Regions from separate parts of the Salinispora sp. CH2A1_6 genome, predicted to be linked through region 4. Evidence: riboswitches for the same ligand, from Rfam matches in the RefSeq annotation. Region 4 holds a riboswitch; each other region holds the start of a gene.

Region 1 (4,860 bases), on a different contig from region 4:
CGCGCTCGGCATCAGCCGCCAGTCCGCACACGAGCGCTTCCGCAACATCGCCCCGCCGAGGCCACCCAGTTAGCCGATAACTCGGCTACTACTGACGCACTCCAGGAAGTCGCGGACGTAGTCGACCACGGGGTGTTGAGGTCAGGCCGATGCCGTTGGAGTCAGTCCCAGCCTCGAAGCTGCTGCGCCCCACCGACGGAAACCGCCGAGCGACCATCCCGCGCTCGCACGGTGCGGCTACGCGGACGCCGAGCAGATGGCGGCGATCGGTCGCGCCACATCCACGCCCCGGTGCTACACCCTGGTATTTCGCCACAAAATGACGTGGCAATGGGGCGGGAAGAAACTCTTTTCTAATCTGAACGACGCAGGCCAATACTGCGGTGACCCAAGGAGCGAAGGTCACCGCAGTAGGCACTACCAGGTGAAGGAAATACCTTCAGTGGGCCTTCTACGCCCAGCCAGGGACAGGATCCTCGCAATGCTCCTCGGAGGCATCCAGAACCTTACAGACCTTCACCAATACCGGAGTCTCCTCCGCCAAGTTTCCAGAAACCCACGGGCTGCAGTAGGGGGATGCATGGCCGTGGGTCGTAGCAACCCGATCAGTCTCCCAGGTTCCGGTGGGATTGATGTCCATCCGAACCTCAACCCGCCAGCCGTCGGGGTAATAGTCGCACGCCTGGATCGAATCCCCCGGAATCTCGTCGACCGGGTCGGCATTGAATTTACCGATGCCGATCAGGTTGGCGCCTTCCCAGTACTCCGTCCACACGTCAAGTGACTGGACGCTGGCGTCATCCTGATTTTGCTGGGCAGTGACTTCGGCTTGGGCAACGCCCGGGAAACCCAGGGCGACAGCGAAAGCCGCAATGGCCGCCAGCATCATACGACCCGGCGATCTGGTCACACTCACGTGAACTTCCCCCAATCGGGGGCGACTCCAGCCCACTCGACCCCCGTCGTAGTTAGTGTCGACATAGTTTCACACGATCAGCCCGCACCTCAAGGGGGGCGACATTCATCTCCGTTTTGGAACGCGCCCCGAAGCAGCGCCAGCCTTCCCTATGGCGACAACCAGCACCCAGCCGAGGCTAACGCAACCAGAATCTTCGCCACCTACAGCATAACTGGCGCGACACCGGCGGTGACACCATTATCCCTTTCATTGATTAATACGGGTAAAGGGTAACTTTTCGGGGCGCCCCTACGGTGTGCAGTTCCTCGCCGCCACTGACTTTGGGGGGACGGCCAGCCTTTCCCTGAGATTCGGACCGGCCACGCCCATCTTGTGGAACGGGTGGATGCCGCACCGAGGGTGCGCTCTCGATGGCCAAGCCCGCCGCTGCCCAGGTGCCGGCGATGCCGACGATGCGCGAGGGTGCGGCCTGCACCGCGATCGGCGACGTCATGCACCAGCCACCGGTCTCGCCGCGGACGAGCGCCGCGCCTGTCGGGCTGCGACGAAGGCCCCGGGGGGTGAGGTGGTCTACGGGGTCATCGACGCGGCTGGCCGACGGGGGTAGCCGCCGCGCGGACCAAAGAAGCCGACGCGACGAGAGTACATTTCGATAAACACACGTATGATTATCTCGGCCAACGCAGCTACCTCGTGGCGCACACCGCCGACGGACCAGCCGGGACGGTACCGAGCACGACCGCTGTGCTGCAGCGGGCCGTGGTGTCGAAGCGCGGAGCGGCCGGCGAGTTAGCGGCACCGGGGCGCGGACTCAGCAAGGGCAGCCCGCCAGCAGTCGACCTCGGCGAGCCAGGAGCGCGGCGGCGGCCGATCGGGGGTGCCCGGCGGGCCAGTGGAGGTAGGTCACTCCGCCGGCCCGCCGGGCAGCAACCGGATCAACAGTTGCGCAGCTCGGGAGACTGGTTGAGCAGCTGACCGCGGACGGAGACGAAGCGGCGGTAGGTTTCCGAGTCCACTGCGGAGTGTCGGAACGCCGCGACCCGGTGACAGTTCTGGAAGGCCAGCTTGACGCCGAAGTGACGCTCGAGGCTGGACCGGATGGCATCACTGGCCAGCGCGCGCAGGAGCTGACCCCGCTCCTCCTCGGTCGGCGGCGGGACGACGTTGTCGGCGAACTCGGCGTCGGAGGACGCCAACTCCGCCGCCACCCGGCTGACGGTCTGCCAGGCGTACGGCAGGGAGTCGCGGACGCAGGAGACGAAGGCGTCGTCGTCAACGGGGCCCGACTCGGCGGAGCGCAACAGGTCCGGTGGCACGGTGAGAGACATGATCCTCCTCAGCTGACAATGATCATGGTTTTCATTACCGTTACGTACTGAGCACACCACGCAACGTCCACCGCGTCAATGACGCCACCGGGTGTGGCGCGGTCGGAATCGGCCGATTCGCGCTTCGTGGCGTGCCCACCGCAGCCCGTTTGACAGCGCTGCTCACACCGACTCAGACTGTCGCGACAACTCCACCAACGCGTGTGTGCGGGGGAAGTCCGGTCACAATCCGGCGCTGGCCCGCAACGGTAGGCCGTCGGGATACGTCCCGACGGCGAGCCCGAATACCCGCCACGCTCGCGCACCTCTACCCACCCGTCGTGGCCCACGGGTCGGAGGCCCCGACCCGACGCTGACCAACAGCGGCCGGCCCGGGTTCTGACGACCGCAGGGCGGAAAGGCACTCCTGATGGTCGTGTCCCACCTCCGAAACACCGTCCGCACCCGCGTCGCCGGCCTGCTGGCCGCCGCCGTCGCCGGGATCGCCCTGGCCGCTGTCGAGCCCGCCCCCCAGGCCGCACGCGCCGACGCCTGTGCCGGCACCACGGGCGTCACCGTCGTGATCGACTTCACCGCGTTCGGTGGCGACGTCGAGGTCGCCTGCGCCCCCGGCGACCCGGACACCGGGCTGGCCGCCATCCAGGACGCCGGCTTCGCCGTCGAGGGCACCCTCCGATGGGGACCCGCCTTCGTCTGCCGGCTCGGCGGCCTGCCCACCCCGGATGTCGAGCCCTGCATCGACACCCCGCAGGCCAGCGGATACTGGTCGTACTGGCACGCGCCCCGGGGCGGTGACTGGGAATACAGCGACAAGGGCGTGCTCAACTACGACCCGGCCCCGGGCAGCGTCGAGGGCTGGTCCTACGGCGCCAGCGAGCCGCCGAGCATCCCCGCCCCCTGAGCCACCGCGCCCGGCGGTGTGACCAGTGGCGCATCCGGGCGCTCGTCTCGGCCCTGGCGTCGTCGCACGCACTGGCATCGTCGCGCGCCCGGGCGATACGGTGACGGGCGCCCGGTGCACACCGGGGCACAACTGCATAAGTCCCGCGCGGGGGAAAGCCGGTGCGACGCCGGCGCTGACCCGCAGCCGTGAGCGAGAGAACCCTTTCGCGAGCCGGAATGCCCCGCCCGGGACGAGCGGCTTCCACTGTCGAGGTCTACAGGGTGAAGTCCGGTCCGCCGAGGTCCGTCCACCCCGCTCACCGCAGCACGCGGAGCGGGGTCTTCGTTCCCCGGGGTGCTTGCCGGAGCTCACCGACTCCGCTACGAAAGGCACCCCCTCATGGCCCTGTCCCGACGCCTCGCCACCGGTCTCGGCGCGGCCGCGGCAACCACCCTCGCCGCGGTAGCCGCCGCCCCGCTGACCGTGGTGGCGGCTCCCGACCCGGACCACGCCGCCGCGGCGCGCGCAGCCGCGTCCTGGCTGGCCGACGAGTTCACCGACGGCGTCCTGCCCGGCCCGTTCGCCCCGGAGGACTGGGGGCTGACCATCGACGGCCTCCTCGCGCTCTCCGCCACCGGGGTGGATCCGTCGACCCGGCAGGCGGCGACCGCCCAGATCGCGGCGAACGTACGCACCTACAACAGCTACGACCACTGGGGCATTGAGGGCTTCACCGACGGCGGGGCGACCGCGAAGCTGCTCTACGCCGCCTCCGCCGCCAACGCCGACCCCACCGACTTCGGCGGCTACGACCTACGGACCGAGACCCTGTCGCTGCTCGCCGGAGCGGACACCGACCACCAGCGGGGACGGATCACCAGCCGGACCACCCCGCAGACCGGCGCAGACCCCAGCAACACCTTCGACCAGTCCTTCGCCGTGCTGGGCCTGACCCGCAGCGGCGGCGTCCCGCAGGACGCGGTGGACTTCCTCATCCGACAGCAGTGCGCGGCGGGCGGCTTCCGCCTCTACCCGGACATCGCCGGCGAGCCCTCGCCGTCCTGCGACGAAGAGCCCGACGCCACCCTTGATGTCGACTCGACCGCGATGGCCGTGCAGGCGCTGCTCAGCGCCGCCGAGGCCGGTGCCACCGGCGCGGGCGACGCGGCCGACGCGGGCGCGGACTGGCTGGTATCCCAGCAGCACGCCGACGGATCGTTCGACGACTCCGGACCGACCCCCGGGAAGAACTCCAACAGCACCGGCCTGGCCGGGCAGGCGCTCGCGGCGGCCGGCCGGGACCCGGCAGCCGCCGAGGCGGCGGTGGCGCTGGCCGCGCTCCAACTGACCGCGGCGAACGGCGGGGCGGCTGCCGCGGAGGCGGGTGCCATCGCCTACAACGCCGACGGGCTCGCCGACGCCGTCGCCGACGGCCTCGCCGACGCCGACCGGGACCGGTGGCGTCGGGCCACCGCCCAGGCGCTGCTCGGGCTCGCCCAGGTGCCGCTGGGTCGGATCGGCCTCGACCCACCGCCGACCGGGCAGCCCACCCCGACCGGCACCGCCTCGCCGACCGCGTCACCCACCGCCTCGCCGACCGCCACCGGATCGCCGACACCGACCGGCACCGCCAGCCCGACGCCGAGCGCCACCGGGACCGTCCCGTCGGAGTCACCCTCTGCCACGACCGCGCTGCCGACCAGCAGCGCTCCGGTGACGCCGACGCCGAC
Region 2 (4,860 bases), on a different contig from region 4:
CCGCTCCCGGCGACGCAGCTGCTGGATCGGCGTACCGAAGAGGGAGACCGCTCCCTCGGTGGGCAGCAGGCCGCCGACGGCGCGCAGCAACGTCGACTTGCCGGCACCGTTCGGGCCGATCACGGTCACCCACTCGCCCGCGGCGACGGTCAGGTCGACTCCGGTCAGGATGGGTACGCCGGCCAGCCGGACCCGCAGGTCGCGTACCGCCACCGCCGGTGCGCTCATCCCAGCACCCGCCGGGCGCTGCGCAGGACCAGGACGAAGAACGGGCCGCCGAGCAGAGCGGTCACCACGCCGATCGGGATCTCCTCGGGGGCGGCGGCGGTACGGGCGACCACGTCGGTCAGCGCCAGGAACGCCCCGCCGAAGAGCATCGACAGCGGCAGGATCACCCGGTAGCTGGCGCCGGCGAGCAGTCGTACGGCGTGCGGCACGATGATTCCGACGAAGCCGATCAGCCCGGACGCGGAGACCGCGGCGGCCGTCCCGAGCGAGGCGGCGGCGATCAACAGGTAGCGGGACCGTTGCGGGTGCAGGCCCAGGCTGGTCGCCTCGTCGTCGCCGACCGAGAGAACGTCCAGCTCCCGCCGGTGCAGCAGGACCACCACGGCGGTCAGCAGGAAGTATGGCAGGACCAGCCACACATCGTGCCAGCCGGCGGTGGCGAGTCTCCCCAGCAGCCAGGCATAGACCTGTTGGATGCTGTCTGAGTTGCGTTGCAGCAGGTACGTCTGGCCGGCGGAGAGGAAGGCGGAGACCGCCACCCCGGCCAGGATCAGGGTCGCCGGTGATCGGCTTCGGCCACCGGCGGAGCCGAGCAGGTAGGTCAACGTGACCGCGCCGATCGCGCCGACGAACGCGGCCAGCGGGACGGTGACCGGCAGCCCGGTGAGCGCCCCGCCGACGCCGCCAGCGGTGATCACCACGGTGACCGCGAACCCGGCGCCGGCCGCGACCCCGAGCAGGTACGGGTCGGCCAGCGGGTTGCGGAAGACGCCCTGGTAGGCGCCGCCGGCCAGGGCGAGTAACCCGCCGACGAGCAGGCCGAGTACGGCCCGGGGCAGGCGCAGCTCGGTGACGATGGCGATCTCCCGCTCGGTGAGCCCACTGTCGAGGCCGACCCCGGGGAGAAGGTTCAGCAGCTCGACCGCGACGCTGCCGGGCGGCAGGCTGACCGGGCCCAGGGAGACGCCCGCCACCAGGGCGGCCAGGACCGCGGCCAGCCCGGCGACGAGCCAGCCGGGCCGCAGCCCGGCTGGCTGAGCCACGTCCGGCCGCCCCTCCGGCTGGCCGGAGGGGCGCTGGGTTACCACCTGCCGCATGAGAAGGCCTTACTACCGCCGCCGGTCCAGCGTCACGCGGGGACCTTGGCGGTCGCCTCGATGATGGTGCGGAGCAGGTCAACGACGCGCGGGCCCCACCGGGAGGCGATGTCGTCGTCGAGCGCGACGACGTGGTTCTCCTGCACGGCGGTGATCGTCGCCCAGCCGGGTCGGGCCTGGACCGACGCGACGCTCTGCTGGCAGCACTTGGTGTCGGCGAGGAAGACGAAGTCCGGGTTGGCCTTGACGATGACCTCCTCGGAGAGCTGCGGGTAACCGCCGCTCGCGCCGTCCGCGTCGGCCGGGTCGGCGATGTTCTCGAGCCCGGCGAGCGCGTAGAGCGAGCCGATGAAGGTCTTGCTGGTGGCGGTGTACAGCTCGGGGCTGAGCTCGTGGAAGTAGGTCAGCTTCTCCGCCCGCTGGGGCAGGTCGGCGACCAACTCCGCGATGTCGTCCCGCATCTGGCTGACCACGTCGGCGGCCTCGGCGGGGTGCCCGGTCAGCGCGCCCACCTCGGTGAGCTGCCGATAGGTGTCGTCCAGCGTGACCGCCGCCGGGGTGAGGAAGACCGGGATCCTCAGCGTGGTGAGCTGGTCCACGATCTTGTTCTGGTCGTTGGCGAGCAGCACCAGGTCGGGGTTGTGGGCGGCGATCGCCTCGGCGTTCGGCTGGAAGCCGGAGAGATCGGTCTGCGGCGCCTCCGCCGGATGGTTGGAGTTGTCGTCGACCGCGACGACCTGCGGCCCCGCCCCGATCGCGAAGAGCATCTCGGTGGCGGTCGGCGACAGCGAGACGATCTTCTCCGGCTGCTCGTCCAGCGTCAGCGAGCCGACGGTCACCGGGAAGGTCGCGGCGCTGGACGCGCCGTCGTCGGCTGCGGGGGAGTCGGTGGTGTTCTCGGCGCAGCCGCCGAGTGCGAGCGCGGCCACCGCGAGGGCCGCGGTGAAGAACCGGGGGGTACGTCTGGACATCGGGCCTCCTGTCGGTCGAGGAGTTGGTGCTTCGCCGACAGGGACCGAGGTGCCCGTCCACGAGGCGCCCTTCCTCGAGAGCGCGTATCGCGACCGACCGCAGGCGACCTGACTCGTCCCCGGGACACGCCCGGGGCATCACAGTTGCGGGACAGTGCCGGTTTCGCACCGGCTTCGCTGCGGGATGGTCGGTAGCACCGTAGCGCACGGTCGGGCCGGAGCCCGGCGTTGGCCGCAGACGTGTGACGAGGTGGGGTGGGGGCCCCGGGACAGGGCCCCCACCTGGACTCAGGAAACGGTGATGGTGACGTTGTCGACGGCTGCCTCGACGAGGCTCCCGCCGGCGGCGTCCGCCGCCGCCACCTGGATCTGGACCGACTGGCCGGCGTACGGCGTCAGGTCGAGGTTGGCCACCGACCAGGAGGCGCTGCGGTTGGTCGCCGCCCCCGCCTGGTTGAGCAGGGTGGTGGTGCCGCCGCTGTGCACGACGCTGACCCGGAAGTAGTCGGCCGAGGAGGCGTTCGAGTAGTGCGCCAGGTACCAGGCCAACGAGAGGGTCAGCGTGCCGCTCGACGGCAGGGCCACCGCCGGGGAGCGGGCGCTGGTCACGCCGCCGTCGATGTCGTGGGTGCCCGCCGAGGAGCCGGCGAGCCGGCCGGTGACCAGGTCGTTGCCGCCCGCGTACGGGGTGAGCTGCTTGGCGCCGGAGTAGCTGGTCGCCTGGGCGGCACCCCGCTCCCACTCACCGGTGGTGGCGGTGTCGGTGCCGTTAGGGTTGATCGTCCAGCCGGTCGCGGTCTCGAAGGTGTCCGCCCAGACCGTCTCCCCGCCGCCACCGCCGCAGTACTGGTCCTCCTTGCCGATCGCCCGGTACGGGCAGTCGGCGTACTCGGAGAGGAGCAGCACCGCTTCGCGGTTGCGGGCGGTCTCCGCCGGGATGACCTCATCGGGTGGGTAGAAGCCGCCGCCCGCGGCGGAGCCGGGGTACAGCTCGAAGGTGTACGCCCAGATCCCGTGCGCCCCCCACATCCAGTCGATGCTGCTGCCATCGGTGATGTAGAGGTCGCTGGACTGCTGCGGGGTGTAGCCGTTGGTGGCCGCCATCTCCCCGCCGATGGTGGCGAAGGTGTTGTACTGGTCGGCCGTCATTCCCGGGGCGGTGTTGCTGTACGTGTAGCCGAATGGCCAGAGCACCAGTTCGGAGTAGGTGTGAAAGTCGATGTTGGCCTTGATCTGCTGGACTCCGCCCACGACCCGGCTGTCCACGAAGTCGCGCACCGCATCAGTCTCCGGGGCGGAGAAGGGCGACGGGCCCCGGTAGGTGTTCGACGAGGGGGAGCCGGAGGAGCCGCCGCAGCAGCCCCAGAGGTAGTCCCAGTTGCGGTTCAGGTCGGTGCCGACCCAGGACGAGCCGCTGTTCGGCTGCCGGTTCTTGCGCCACGACCGGTACGAGCCGGTGGCGATGTCGTACTCGCTGCCGTCCGGGTTCACGGTCGGGACGATCCACAGCTCCCGGCTGTTGACCACATTGGTGACCCGGGAGTTACTGCCGTAGTTGTCGGTGAAGAGGTTGAGCAGGTAGATCGCCATCTCCACGGTGAGGTGCTCCCGGGCGTGCTGCTGGGAGTTGAAGAGAATCTCCGGTTCGTCCTCGTCGGTCCCGACGTTGTCGGAGATCTTCACCGCCATCAGGTCCCGGCCCTCGTACGAGGTGCCGATGCTGATCTTCCGCGCGATGCTGGGGTGGTCCGCCACCACCTGGTTCACCACCGCCGTCAGCTCGGCGTAGTTGTGGTAGTCGGAGTCGGCGGGCGGAAAGTCGAAGGTGCCGACTTCCCCGTGGTCGTGATCGTGGTCGGTGAGCGTTACCGGAACCTCCTCCAGCTCGAAGCCCAGCCGCGTGATCGCGGCGGCCTCGGCGGCGGTGGCGGAGACGTGCAGGACGCCGTGCTCGGAGTAGTCGATCGCGGCGCCGGTGCTGGCCACCGCGCTGCGGTCGGTCAGGGTACGCGGGCCGAGCACCCGGTACTGGACGGCGGCCGACTCACCGGTGGGGTCTGGCGTGGTGTTCGCGGAGACCGGTGCTGCGGCAAAGGTGAGCAGGCCGAACCCCGCGGCGACGACGAGCGCGAGGCGGCGGCGAAGGGTGGGGGTGCGGAAGGCCATAGACAACCTCCTGATGAGCGCGGGAAAGCTTTCCCGCCTGGTACCGCACACTCCACCACTCAGCGCATGGTCATATCAATATTCTTACATCTATAAATTAGGCAATGATCCCGCCGGTACCGCGTTCTTGCTGCCTGGAGGCCCCGCCGCCGAAGCCGGGACATCCCGGCCCGACGGGCCCGCCACGTCGATCCCGGCGACGGCCCGAGTTTCCCGGCCAGAGATCAGGACTTCGGCGCGTCGCCGCCCGGCTCCGTCGCATCCGTCCCCGCGTCGTCCTCGCCGGCCAGCGCGGAACGCAGCCGCTCCTTCTCCGCGCGCCGCCGCTCGGTGGCGGCGGCCATCTCCTCGGCCATCTCCTCCCGCCACGGCCGCAGCAGGAAGAAGGAGAGCGCCGC
Region 3 (4,860 bases), on a different contig from region 4:
AGCCCTGGTGGTCACCGACCGCCTTCGGCTTCCCCGGGCACGGCGGCTCACTCGGCTACGCCGACCCGGCCAGTGGGATCGCCTTCGGGTACGTCACGAACGGGCTGCGCGTCACCATGGCCCCGGACCCCAGGACGACGGGCCTGATCAAGGCCCTCCAGTCGGTTCTCGCCCACCAGACAGTCTGAAACCTTCGGCTCCCGCCGGCCGGATCCATGGCTGGGCCGGAAGGCTGTGTCGCGGCTCAACGTGTATCTATGGTGTCGGGTATGTCGATCACAGATCAGGCGTTGGCGATCGAGGCGGCGTCGGCGGGAGCTACGGTCGTCCGCGCCCACTATGGAGCTACGCTGACCCGGTTTTCGAAGGGGGCCGGAGATTTCGCCACCACAGCCGACCTCGCAGCGGAAAAGACGATCCTGGACATCCTCCGCGCGGCGCGTCCGGATGACCTCCTGGTGGGGGAGGAGAGCGGGCGCACCGGCACCGGTGGCAGCGGACGTCGGTGGCTGGTTGACCCGTTGTGCGGGACCTTGAACTACGCGGTGCGCAGCATGCTGGTCGCGGTCAATGTGGCGCTGCAGGCCGGTACGCAGCCAGTGGTGGCCGCCGCGGCTGACCCCTTCAACGACGAGGTGTTCTGGACCGACGGCACCGCCGCCCACGTCCGTCGGGGCGGTACGGACGAGCGGCTCGTTCCCTCGGCCGACTCCGCGCTGGTGGACCTCAACCTGGATCCGCCGTTTCCCAACGGGGAGGCCTTCCACGCCGCTCGGATCCTCACCGATGCCGGCTTCACCGCACGGTTTCGCCCCCGGGTGCTCTCCACCACCCTGGCCGTGACCTGGGTCGCCGCCGGCCGTCGTGCCGGCTACGTCACCGACGGCCACCAGCTGCGGGACAGTGTGCACTTCGCCGCCGGGATCGCCCTCTGTGCGGCGGCGGGTTGCGTGGTCTCCGGACTCGACGGACGGCCACCCCACTCCGGTCTGGGCGGTCTGGTCGTGGCTGCCGACGAGCGGACGCATCACGCCCTGCTGAAGTCCATTGAGAACCAACGGCAGGCCTGAGTAGGGTAACGGCGCTTTCCGGGTCGCCAGGGTGAGGGAGTTCGTACGGTGCAGCGGGTGACGGTCCATCGGGACGGAGTGGCGCTGTCCTGCCTCGTTGGCGGCTCCGGCGACGAGGTGGTCGTGCTGTTGCACGGGCTGGCGGGCAGCGCGGCGGAGTTGGTGCCGACGGCGGAGGCGCTGCTACCGGAGCACCGCGTGGTCGTGGTGGATCAGCGCGGGCACGGCCACTCGACCCGGCGGCCGCAGGACCTCTCCCGCCGGGCGTACGTCGAGGATGTGCTTGCCGTCGTCGCGGAGCTCGCTGACGGTGCACCGGTGACGGTCGTGGGTCAGTCGATGGGTGGGCACACCGCGCTGCTCTTCGCCGCCGTGTATCCCGAGCTGGTGCGTCGGCTGGTGCTGCTGGAGGGCGGGGTCGGGGGCCGCGAGGAGCGGGGGGACTACCCGGCCGAGCTGGGCGCCTTCTTCGCCTCGTGGCCGGTGCCGTTCGCCGATGGTCGCCAGGCCGCCGAGTTTCTGGGCGACACCCCGGTGGCCCAGGCCTGGCTGCGGGACCTGGACCGGCGCCCGGACGGGCTCTGGCCGCGATTCGAGGCGGCGGTGATGCGGGATGCCATCGCGGCCGTCGCCGACCGGGCCTGCTGGGACGAGTGGCAGCGGGTGCAGGCCCCCACCCTGCTGGTGTTTGGCGAGCACGGGATCATTCCCGCCGCCGAGGTGCGGCGCATGGTGTCCCTGCGTCCGGATGTCGAGCAGGTGGTTGTTGCCGGCGCCGGGCACGACGTCCACCTGGAAGACCGGGACGCCTGGGTGCGCGCCCTGGGGCAGTTTCTCAGCCGCTGACACGCCGACACGACATCTGGTGTTGCATGCCGGATGGGGGAGGCATATATGGTGTCTCCCGCAGCTGGTTCGGCGCTCCCACCGGGAGCGGCCGAGGCAAGAGGGAACCCGGTGGAAGTCCGGGACTGCCCCGCAGCGGTGAGTGGGAACGAAAGCCGTCATCACGCACTGGGCTGATCGAAGCCTGGGAAGCGACGGCCGGTAGGCGACCGGGTCCCCCGGGCGTGCCCGCGAGTCCGAAGACCTGCCAGCGCGCCGCACGCGTCGCGTGCGGCGGTTGGCGGCCGCGCGGGACGGCCGACACCCGCAGCCGCCCGGTGTGGTCAGCCACCGGGCGAATGATCGTGGTGTCCCCTGCGCGTTCGTCGACTGTGTCGGCAGGTGGAGGAGGGGGAGATGACGACGACGCGGGAACGCGCCACGGACGGTCCGGCCGGTGCGGCGCAGCAGCAGCGGCGGCAGGTGATGGAGGTCCGCAAGCGCAACGGCGACACCGAGCCGGTGGACGTCAACAAGATCGTCCGCGCGGTGGAGCGGTGGGTCGGCGACCTGAACGAGGTGGACCCGCTGCGGGTGGCGACCAAGACGATCAGCGGCCTGTACGACGGGGCGACCACGGCCGAGCTGGACCGACTGTCGATCCAGACGGCGGCGGAGCTGATCGGCGAGGAGCCGCAGTATTCGAAACTGGCGGCACGACTGCTGGCCGCCTATGTGGACAAGGAGGTCCGGGGGCAGCAGGTCGCGAGCTTCAGCCAGTCCATCCGGTACGCCCACGACCTCGGGCTGATCAGCGACGACACCGCCGCCTTCGTGTCCCGCAACGCCCGCAAGCTGGACGATGCGGTGGACCCCGCCGGTGACCTGCGGTTCGAGTACTTCGGGCTGCGCACGGTCGCGGACCGCTACCTGCTGCGGCACCCGCAGTCGCGGCTGGTGGTGGAGACCCCGCAGTACTGGCTGCTGCGGGTGGCCTGCGGGCTGTCGCGGACGCCGGCCGAGGCGATCGGGTTCTACCGGCTGATGTCGTCGCTGGCGTACCTGCCCAGCTCACCGACGTTGTTCAACTCCGGCACCCGGCACACCCAGATGTCGTCGTGTTTCCTGGTCGACTCGCCCCGCGACGAGCTGGACTCCATCTACCAGCGGTACCACCAGGTCGCGAAGCTGTCGAAGTTCTCCGGCGGCATCGGCATCGCCTGGTCGCGGGTGCGCGGCCGGGGCGCGCTGATCCGGGGGACGAACGGCCGGTCGAACGGCATCGTGCCGTTCCTGAAGACCCTCGACGCCGGTGTCGCCGCGGTCAACCAGGGCGGCCGGCGCAAGGGCGCGGCCTGCGTCTACCTGGAGCCCTGGCACCCCGATATCGAGGAGTTCCTGGAGCTGCGGGACAACACCGGCGAGGACGCCCGGCGTACGCACAACCTGAACCTGGCCAACTGGCTGCCGGACGAGTTCATGCGCCGGGTCGAGGCGGACGGCGACTGGTCGCTGGTCGACCCGTCCGACGCCCCGGAGTTGCCCGACCTGTACGGCGCGGAGTTCGACGCCGCCTACCGGGTAGCGGAGAAGAAGGCGGTCCGTACGGTCAAGGCCCGGGACCTGTACGGGCGGATGATGCGCACCCTGGCGCAGACCGGCAACGGGTGGATGACCTTCAAGGACCGCGCGAATGCGCTGTCCAACCAGACCGGGGAGCCCGGCAACACGATTCACCTGTCGAATCTCTGCACCGAGATCCTTGAGGTCAACAACGACGCCGAGACCGCGGTCTGCAACCTGGGCTCGGTCAACCTGGGCGCCCACGTCAGCACCGACGGGGTGGACTGGGCGAAGCTGCGGGAGACCGTTCGTACCGCGATGGTCTTCCTCGACCGCGTGATCGACATCAACTACTACCCGGCCGAGCAGGCGGCGGCCTCCAACCCGCGTTGGCGGCCGGTCGGGCTCGGGCTGATGGGGCTGCAGGACGCCTTCTTCACGCTGCGGCTGCCGTTCGACTCGGCCGAGGCGCGGGAGCTGTCCACCCGGGTGCAGGAGGAGATCTTCCTGACCGCCCTGGAGGCCTCCGCCGGGCTCGCCGAGCGGTTCGGCCCGCATCCCGCGTACGCCGAGACCCGCGCCGCCCGGGGCGAGCTGCACCCGGAGCTGTGGGGGGTCGAGCCGGCGCAGCCGAAGCGGTGGGTCGAGCTGAAGGCTCGGGTCGCGGAGCACGGTCTGCGGAACTCGCTGTTGGTGGCGATCGCCCCGACCGCGACGATCGCCTCGATCGCCGGCTGTTACGAGTGCATCGAGCCGCAGGTGTCCAACCTGTTCAAGCGCGAAACCATGTCCGGTGAGTTCCTGCAGGTCAACACGTACCTGGTCGGTGAGCTGAAGGCGCGCGGGTTGTGGACGGCCCCGATCCGGGACGAGATCAAGCGGGCGGAGGGGTCGGTGCAGGGCATCGCCGAGCTCCCCGCCGAGGTGCGGGAACTGTTCCGGACGGCGTGGGAGCTTCCGCAGCGGGCGCTGATCGACCTGGCGGCGGCCCGCGCCCCGTACATCGACCAGTCGCAGTCGCTGAACCTGTTCCTGGCCGCGCCGACGATCGGCAAGCTCTCCTCGATGTACCTGTACGCCTGGAAGTCCGGGCTGAAGACCACCTACTACCTGCGGTCCCGTCCCGCGACGCGGATCCAGCAGGCCACCGTCGCCGTCACCCCGACCCCGTCGAGCTCCGCCGGGGCCGACGCCGAGGCGCTGGCCTGCTCCCTGGAAAACCCCGAAAGCTGCGAGGCATGCCAATGACCACCGACGCCGAGACCCGTACCGCGACCGCCGAGGCCCGTACCGCCGAAGCCGTTGGCGAGCGGCAGCTGCTGCTTGACCCTGGCATGGACCTGACCCTGCGCCCGATGCGGTACCCGCACTTTTTCGACCGGTTCAAGGAGGCGATCAAGAA
Region 4 (4,860 bases):
GCTCGACGAGCTGTCCGAGGCGCTGGCCAACGGCTACCAGCACAAGGCCGCCGAGTTGGTCACCGACCGGCGTCGACTGATCGACGAGTTCCTGCACGATCTGCTCGCCGGTCGCCAGACCTCAGCCGGGGCCCTCGCCGACCGTACCGAGCAGCTCAACGTCCGTGTTCCCGCCAGCTTCGGCCTCCTCCTCGCCGTCGGCGACCCGACGAGTCCGGAGACCCACCCGGCCCGCGTCGCCGCGCTCGTTGCGTCGCCAGCCGTCGGCGCGGACCACGGCCCGGTCGACTTGAGTACCGGTGCGCTGCTGAGCACGGTGCGGGCCGGCGCGGGCGTCTTGCTGCTCCCGGACGAGCACGATCAGTCCGCGGTCGCGGCGGCCGTGGCCGCCGGCGGTTGGCGGGCCTGCTTGATCAGTGGCGCTTCCCCGGCGACCCTGCCGCAGGACTACCGGGCTGCGGTAGCCGCGCTCGAGCATGCACCCGTGGCGGCGTTCGCCCGCCGGACCCTCCTCGACCGCGGCGACGCGCTCACCGTCGCGGTACTGCACGGCGCGCCCCCCGTTGACCGTGCCGCACTGCACGCCGCGGTCCTCGGGCCGGTGCTCACCCCCGCCAACGCCCACCTGCGCGAAGGGCTGCACGCGTACCTCACCCACGGGTCGGCGATCGAGGCCGCGGCCGCGATCGGACTGCACCCGCAGACCATGCGCCATCGGCTCCGCCGGCTCACCGAGCTCACCGGCCGCAGTCTGAACGACTCCTGGGACCGGCTCGTGCTCGCGGTGACGCATGCCTCACTCCCGCCCCCGGCGCGCTGAGCCGGCCGGCCCTGCGGACCTGGCCACACCCGCTGGCGGCGCACCCTCAGCTCGGCGTCAGGGGGTGTACAGCCGGCGCTCAGCCAAGGGTGGTGCACTGGAGGCCGGCGGCACCGGAGACGCAAGGAGGAGCGGCATGGGCTGGTTCAGTCGGAAGCGGTCGCGTACCTGGGGGTCTGACGGGGTGCCGACCAAGCTCGACCGGGAGGGTAACCGTGCGGACCTGGTGGCGCTGGAGCAGTTCGTCGCCAGCCGAACCGGAGTCGAGTTCTACCTGGAGCCGGAGACGACGGCGACGGACACGACGGTGGTGGCGATCGCGCACGACGGTGAGTGGATTCGCCGCCGTACCAGGTCGCCACGGGTTGCCGCGGAGCTTGCCCGCCGGCTGGCCCTGCCGTTGTACGAAGCGGCCAAGATGGGCTATCCGGAGCGGATGCGTGCCTGGAACCGGGCCCACCCGGAGCGGCGCCTTCGGTAGTCGCCGCGCCCGGGGCCATGGCTCCGGGACCGGTTGACCTCTGGTCGCACCTCGGTTGCGTTGACCGGGACGTAGCGGTGTGGCAGAGTTCGCGGCCGGACGGCAGTGAAGGAAGCCGGTGTGAATCCGGCGCGGTCCCGCCACTGTCACCGGGGAGCGATCCTCCTTGTGGAGCCACGACCGTGCGTCGCGCGGTTGGAAGGCCGGGGGTGAGCGTCGATCCGGGAGCCAGGATACTTCGGCCGTCGGCGCACCCCAGGGCGTGGATACCCGAGGAGGACCCGATGCACATAGCATCCCATTCATCGACAGATGTCGTATCAACCTGGCGGGTGGCGGTGTGCCCGCGATCGGTCCGCGGCCCGGCGCTGCCGCGATGGGGCCCCCTGCCGTGATGGGGCCCGCTGCCGTGATGGGGCCCGCTGTCGAGAGTGGCCCCACTGCCGTGATTGGTGCCGTCGCTCTTCGCCCCGCTGCCCGCGGTTGATCGCTGCCTGACGCGCGCCCAGTCGGCCGCCCGGTCGGGTGGCCCGAGGCGGCGCCCGTGAAGCCGAATCGTCTCCCATTCCGCTGATCGCCCGCACCTCCGCGCGGGCGTCACTCTCCGGAGTTTGCCGTGCGCATTCTGCTGCTCTCCACCGCCGACACCGACCTGCTCGCCGCGCGGGCGAGCGGGGCCGACTATCGCCTGGCCAACCCGACCCGGGTCGCCGTTGACGGCGTACCGGAACTGCTCGACGGCGTGGACCTGGCCGTCGTACGCCTGCTCGGCGGCCGGGCCGCGTGGCCGGACGGATTGGCCGCGGTCCTCGCCTCGGACGTGCCGACGGTGGTGCTGGGCGGGGAGAGCGTCCCCGACGCCGAGCTGACCGCCGCCTCCACCGTGCCCTCCGGTGTCACCACCCAAGCCCTGTCCTACCTGGTCGAGGGGGGCCCGGAGAACCTGGCGCAGCTGGCCCGGTTCCTCTCCGACACGGTGCTGCTCACCGGGGAGGGGTTCGCGCCCCCCGCACCGACCCCGGCGTACGGGACGCACGGGGAACGGTCGATCAGCCCAGACCGGCCGACCGTCGGCATCGTCTTCTACCGGGCGCACGCGCTCGCCGGCAACACGGCCTTCGTGGACACGCTCGCCGACGCCGTGGAGACCGCGGGGGGCAACGCGGTGCCGATCTTCTGCGGCTCGCTGCGCGGGCTGACCGCCGGCGCGGGCCCACTGGAACTCTTCGCCCGCTGCGACGCGCTGCTGGTCACCGTGCTCGCCGCCGGGGGCACCGTGGCCGCCGACGCGGCCGGCGGGGGCGACGAGGACGCCTGGGACGTGGGTGCGCTCGCCGCCCTCGACCTGCCGGTCATCCAGGCGCTCTGCCTCACCAGCACGCGGGAGCAGTGGGCCGACAGCGACGCCGGACTGTCCCCGTTGGACGCGGCGATGCAGGTGGCGATCCCCGAGTTCGACGGGCGGATCGTCTCCGTGCCGTTCTCGTTCAAACAGCTCGACGCCGACGGGCTGTCGGTCTATGCGCCAGAGCCGGAGCGCGCCGCCCGGGTGGCCGGAATCGCCGTCCGGCACGCCCGGCTGCGGCACCTGCCGAACGGCGACAAACGGGTGGCGGTGGTGCTCAGCTCGTATCCGACGAAGCACTCCCGGGTCGGCAACGCCGTTGGCCTGGACACCCCGGCCAGCGCGGTGCGGCTACTCGCCGCGCTCGCCGCCGCCGGCTACGACCTCGGCGCGGCGCCGGTCCCGGACGACGGGGACGCCCTCATCCACGCGCTCATCGCCGCCGGCGGCCACGACGTCGAGTGGCTCACCCCCGAGCAGCTCGCCGCCGCCAGCGCGCGGGTGCCGCGGGAGACGTACCGGCGGTGGTTCGACCAGGTGCCGGCGCAATTGCGCGCCGACCTGGTCAGGCACTGGGGGGAGCCGCCGGGCGAGCTGTACACCGACGGCGGCGACCTCGTCCTGGCCGGCCTGCAGTTCGGCAACGTGGTCCTGCTGATCCAGCCGCCCCGCGGCTTCGGGGAGAACCCGATCGCCATCTACCACGATCCGGACCTGCCCCCGAGTCACCACTACCTGGCCGCGTACCGGTGGCTCGCCGCCCCCGCCGCGACGGGCGGCTTCGGCGCGGATGCCGTGGTGCACCTGGGCAAGCACGGCACCCTGGAGTGGCTACCGGGCAAGGGCCTCGGACTGGCCGCCGACTGCGCCCCGGACGCGGTCCTCGGCGACCTGCCGCTGGTGTACCCGTTCATCGTCAACGACCCGGGAGAGGGGACGCAGGCCAAGCGCCGCGCACACGCGGTCGTCGTCGACCACCTGGTGCCGCCGATGGCCCGCGCCGAGACGTACGGGGACCTGGCGAAGCTGGAGCAGCTACTCGACGAGTACGCCACCGTGCAGGCGCTCGACCCGGCGAAGGTGCCCGTCGTCCGGGGACAGATCTGGGAGCTGGTGCGTACCGCGGAGCTGCACCACGACCTGCACCAGTCGGAGATGCCGGCCGCCGACGACTTCGACGACTTCGTGTTGCACCTCGACGGTTACCTCTGCGAGGTCAAGGACGTGCAGATCCGCGACGGCCTGCACGTGCTGGCCGAAGCACCCGTCGGCGAGGCGCGGGTCAACCTGGTGCTCGCCGTGCTGCGCGCCCCACAGGTGTGGGGCGGGACCCGGGCCCTGCCCGGCCTGCGGCAGGCTCTCGCCGCCAGCTACGGCCTGGACGAGTCCGCGTTGCTCGCCGCGCCCGGAGCCCGGGTGCGGGTGCCGGCCCCGTTGGCCGAGGCGGCCGACGGGCCCGCCAGCACCGCCGCCGACGCCGTCGATCTGATCGAGGGTGTGGCCCGGCGTCTCGCTCTGGGAATGGAGACGCTCGGCTGGCCCTCCGACCGGACGGAGGAGGTCGTCTCCGAGGTCACCGGTCGGGCGATTCCGGAGGCCGCCGCGGTGCTGCGCTTCGCCGCCACCGAACTGGTGCCGCGGCTGGAGCGCACCACCGACGAGCTGGCGCACACCCTCGCCGCCCTCAGTGGGCGGTTCGTGCCCCCGGGTCCGTCCGGCTCACCCACCCGGGGCCTGGTCAACGTGCTGCCCACCGGACGCAACTTCTACTCGGTCGACCCGAAGGCGATCCCGAGCCGCAACGCCTGGGACGTCGGCGTGGCCCTGGCCGACTCGCTGCTGAGCCGGCACCTCGCCGACACCGGGGCGTACCCGCGCTCGGTCGGGCTCACCGTGTGGGGCACCAGCGCCATGCGGACGCAGGGCGACGACATCGCCGAGGTGCTCGCGCTGCTCGGCTGTCGACCCACCTGGGACGACCGGTCCCGGCGGGTGACCGGGGTCGAGGTGGTGCCCCTGGCCGAGTTGGGTCGTCCCCGCATCGATGTGACCGTCCGTATCTCCGGCTTCTTCCGGGACGCCTTTCCGCACGTGGTGGTGCTCCTGGACGACGCGGTACGACAGGTGGCCGCGCTGGACGAGTCGGCCGCGGACAACCACCTCCGGGCACACGTGGCCGAGGACCTCGCCGGACACGGCGACGAGCGCCGGGCC

The links. Region 4 has a riboswitch for cobalamin ahead of cobN (cobaltochelatase subunit CobN). Riboswitches for the same ligand answer to the same signal wherever they lie in the genome.
Region 1: another riboswitch for cobalamin. It lies ahead of AC1UKG_RS17065 (hypothetical protein); the one in region 4 lies ahead of cobN (cobaltochelatase subunit CobN).
Region 2: another riboswitch for cobalamin. It lies ahead of AC1UKG_RS21155 (ABC transporter substrate-binding protein); the one in region 4 lies ahead of cobN (cobaltochelatase subunit CobN).
Region 3: another riboswitch for cobalamin. It lies ahead of AC1UKG_RS17030 (ribonucleoside-diphosphate reductase subunit alpha); the one in region 4 lies ahead of cobN (cobaltochelatase subunit CobN).

What each region holds. Positions count from the first base shown of each region.
Region 1 is NZ_JBXEDG010000012.1:324,216-329,075, forward strand. It holds gene AC1UKG_RS17050 (hypothetical protein) at 1-73, shown strand, start outside; gene AC1UKG_RS17055 (hypothetical protein) at 452-916, opposite strand; gene AC1UKG_RS17060 (SCO5389 family protein) at 1,855-2,247, opposite strand; cobalamin riboswitch at 2,433-2,557, shown strand; gene AC1UKG_RS17065 (hypothetical protein) at 2,657-3,148, shown strand; cobalamin riboswitch at 3,300-3,372, shown strand; gene AC1UKG_RS17070 (prenyltransferase/squalene oxidase repeat-containing protein) at 3,530-4,860, shown strand, end outside.
Region 2 is NZ_JBXEDG010000016.1:54,592-59,451, reverse strand. It holds gene AC1UKG_RS21165 (ABC transporter ATP-binding protein) at 1-228, opposite strand, end outside; gene AC1UKG_RS21160 (iron ABC transporter permease) at 225-1,325, opposite strand; gene AC1UKG_RS21155 (ABC transporter substrate-binding protein) at 1,358-2,296, opposite strand; cobalamin riboswitch at 2,378-2,501, opposite strand; gene AC1UKG_RS21150 (M14 family metallopeptidase) at 2,585-4,462, opposite strand; gene AC1UKG_RS21145 (DUF4229 domain-containing protein) at 4,687-4,860, opposite strand, start outside.
Region 3 is NZ_JBXEDG010000012.1:317,858-322,717, reverse strand. It holds gene AC1UKG_RS17045 (serine hydrolase domain-containing protein) at 1-188, shown strand, start outside; gene AC1UKG_RS17040 (inositol monophosphatase family protein) at 270-1,070, shown strand; gene AC1UKG_RS17035 (alpha/beta fold hydrolase) at 1,119-1,916, shown strand; cobalamin riboswitch at 1,965-2,182, shown strand; gene AC1UKG_RS17030 (ribonucleoside-diphosphate reductase subunit alpha) at 2,313-4,706, shown strand; gene AC1UKG_RS17025 (ribonucleotide-diphosphate reductase subunit beta) at 4,703-4,860, shown strand, end outside.
Region 4 is NZ_JBXEDG010000003.1:519,285-524,144, forward strand. It holds gene AC1UKG_RS07240 (PucR family transcriptional regulator) at 1-820, shown strand, start outside; gene AC1UKG_RS07245 (hypothetical protein) at 957-1,301, shown strand; cobalamin riboswitch at 1,410-1,540, shown strand; gene cobN (cobaltochelatase subunit CobN) at 1,918-4,860, shown strand, end outside.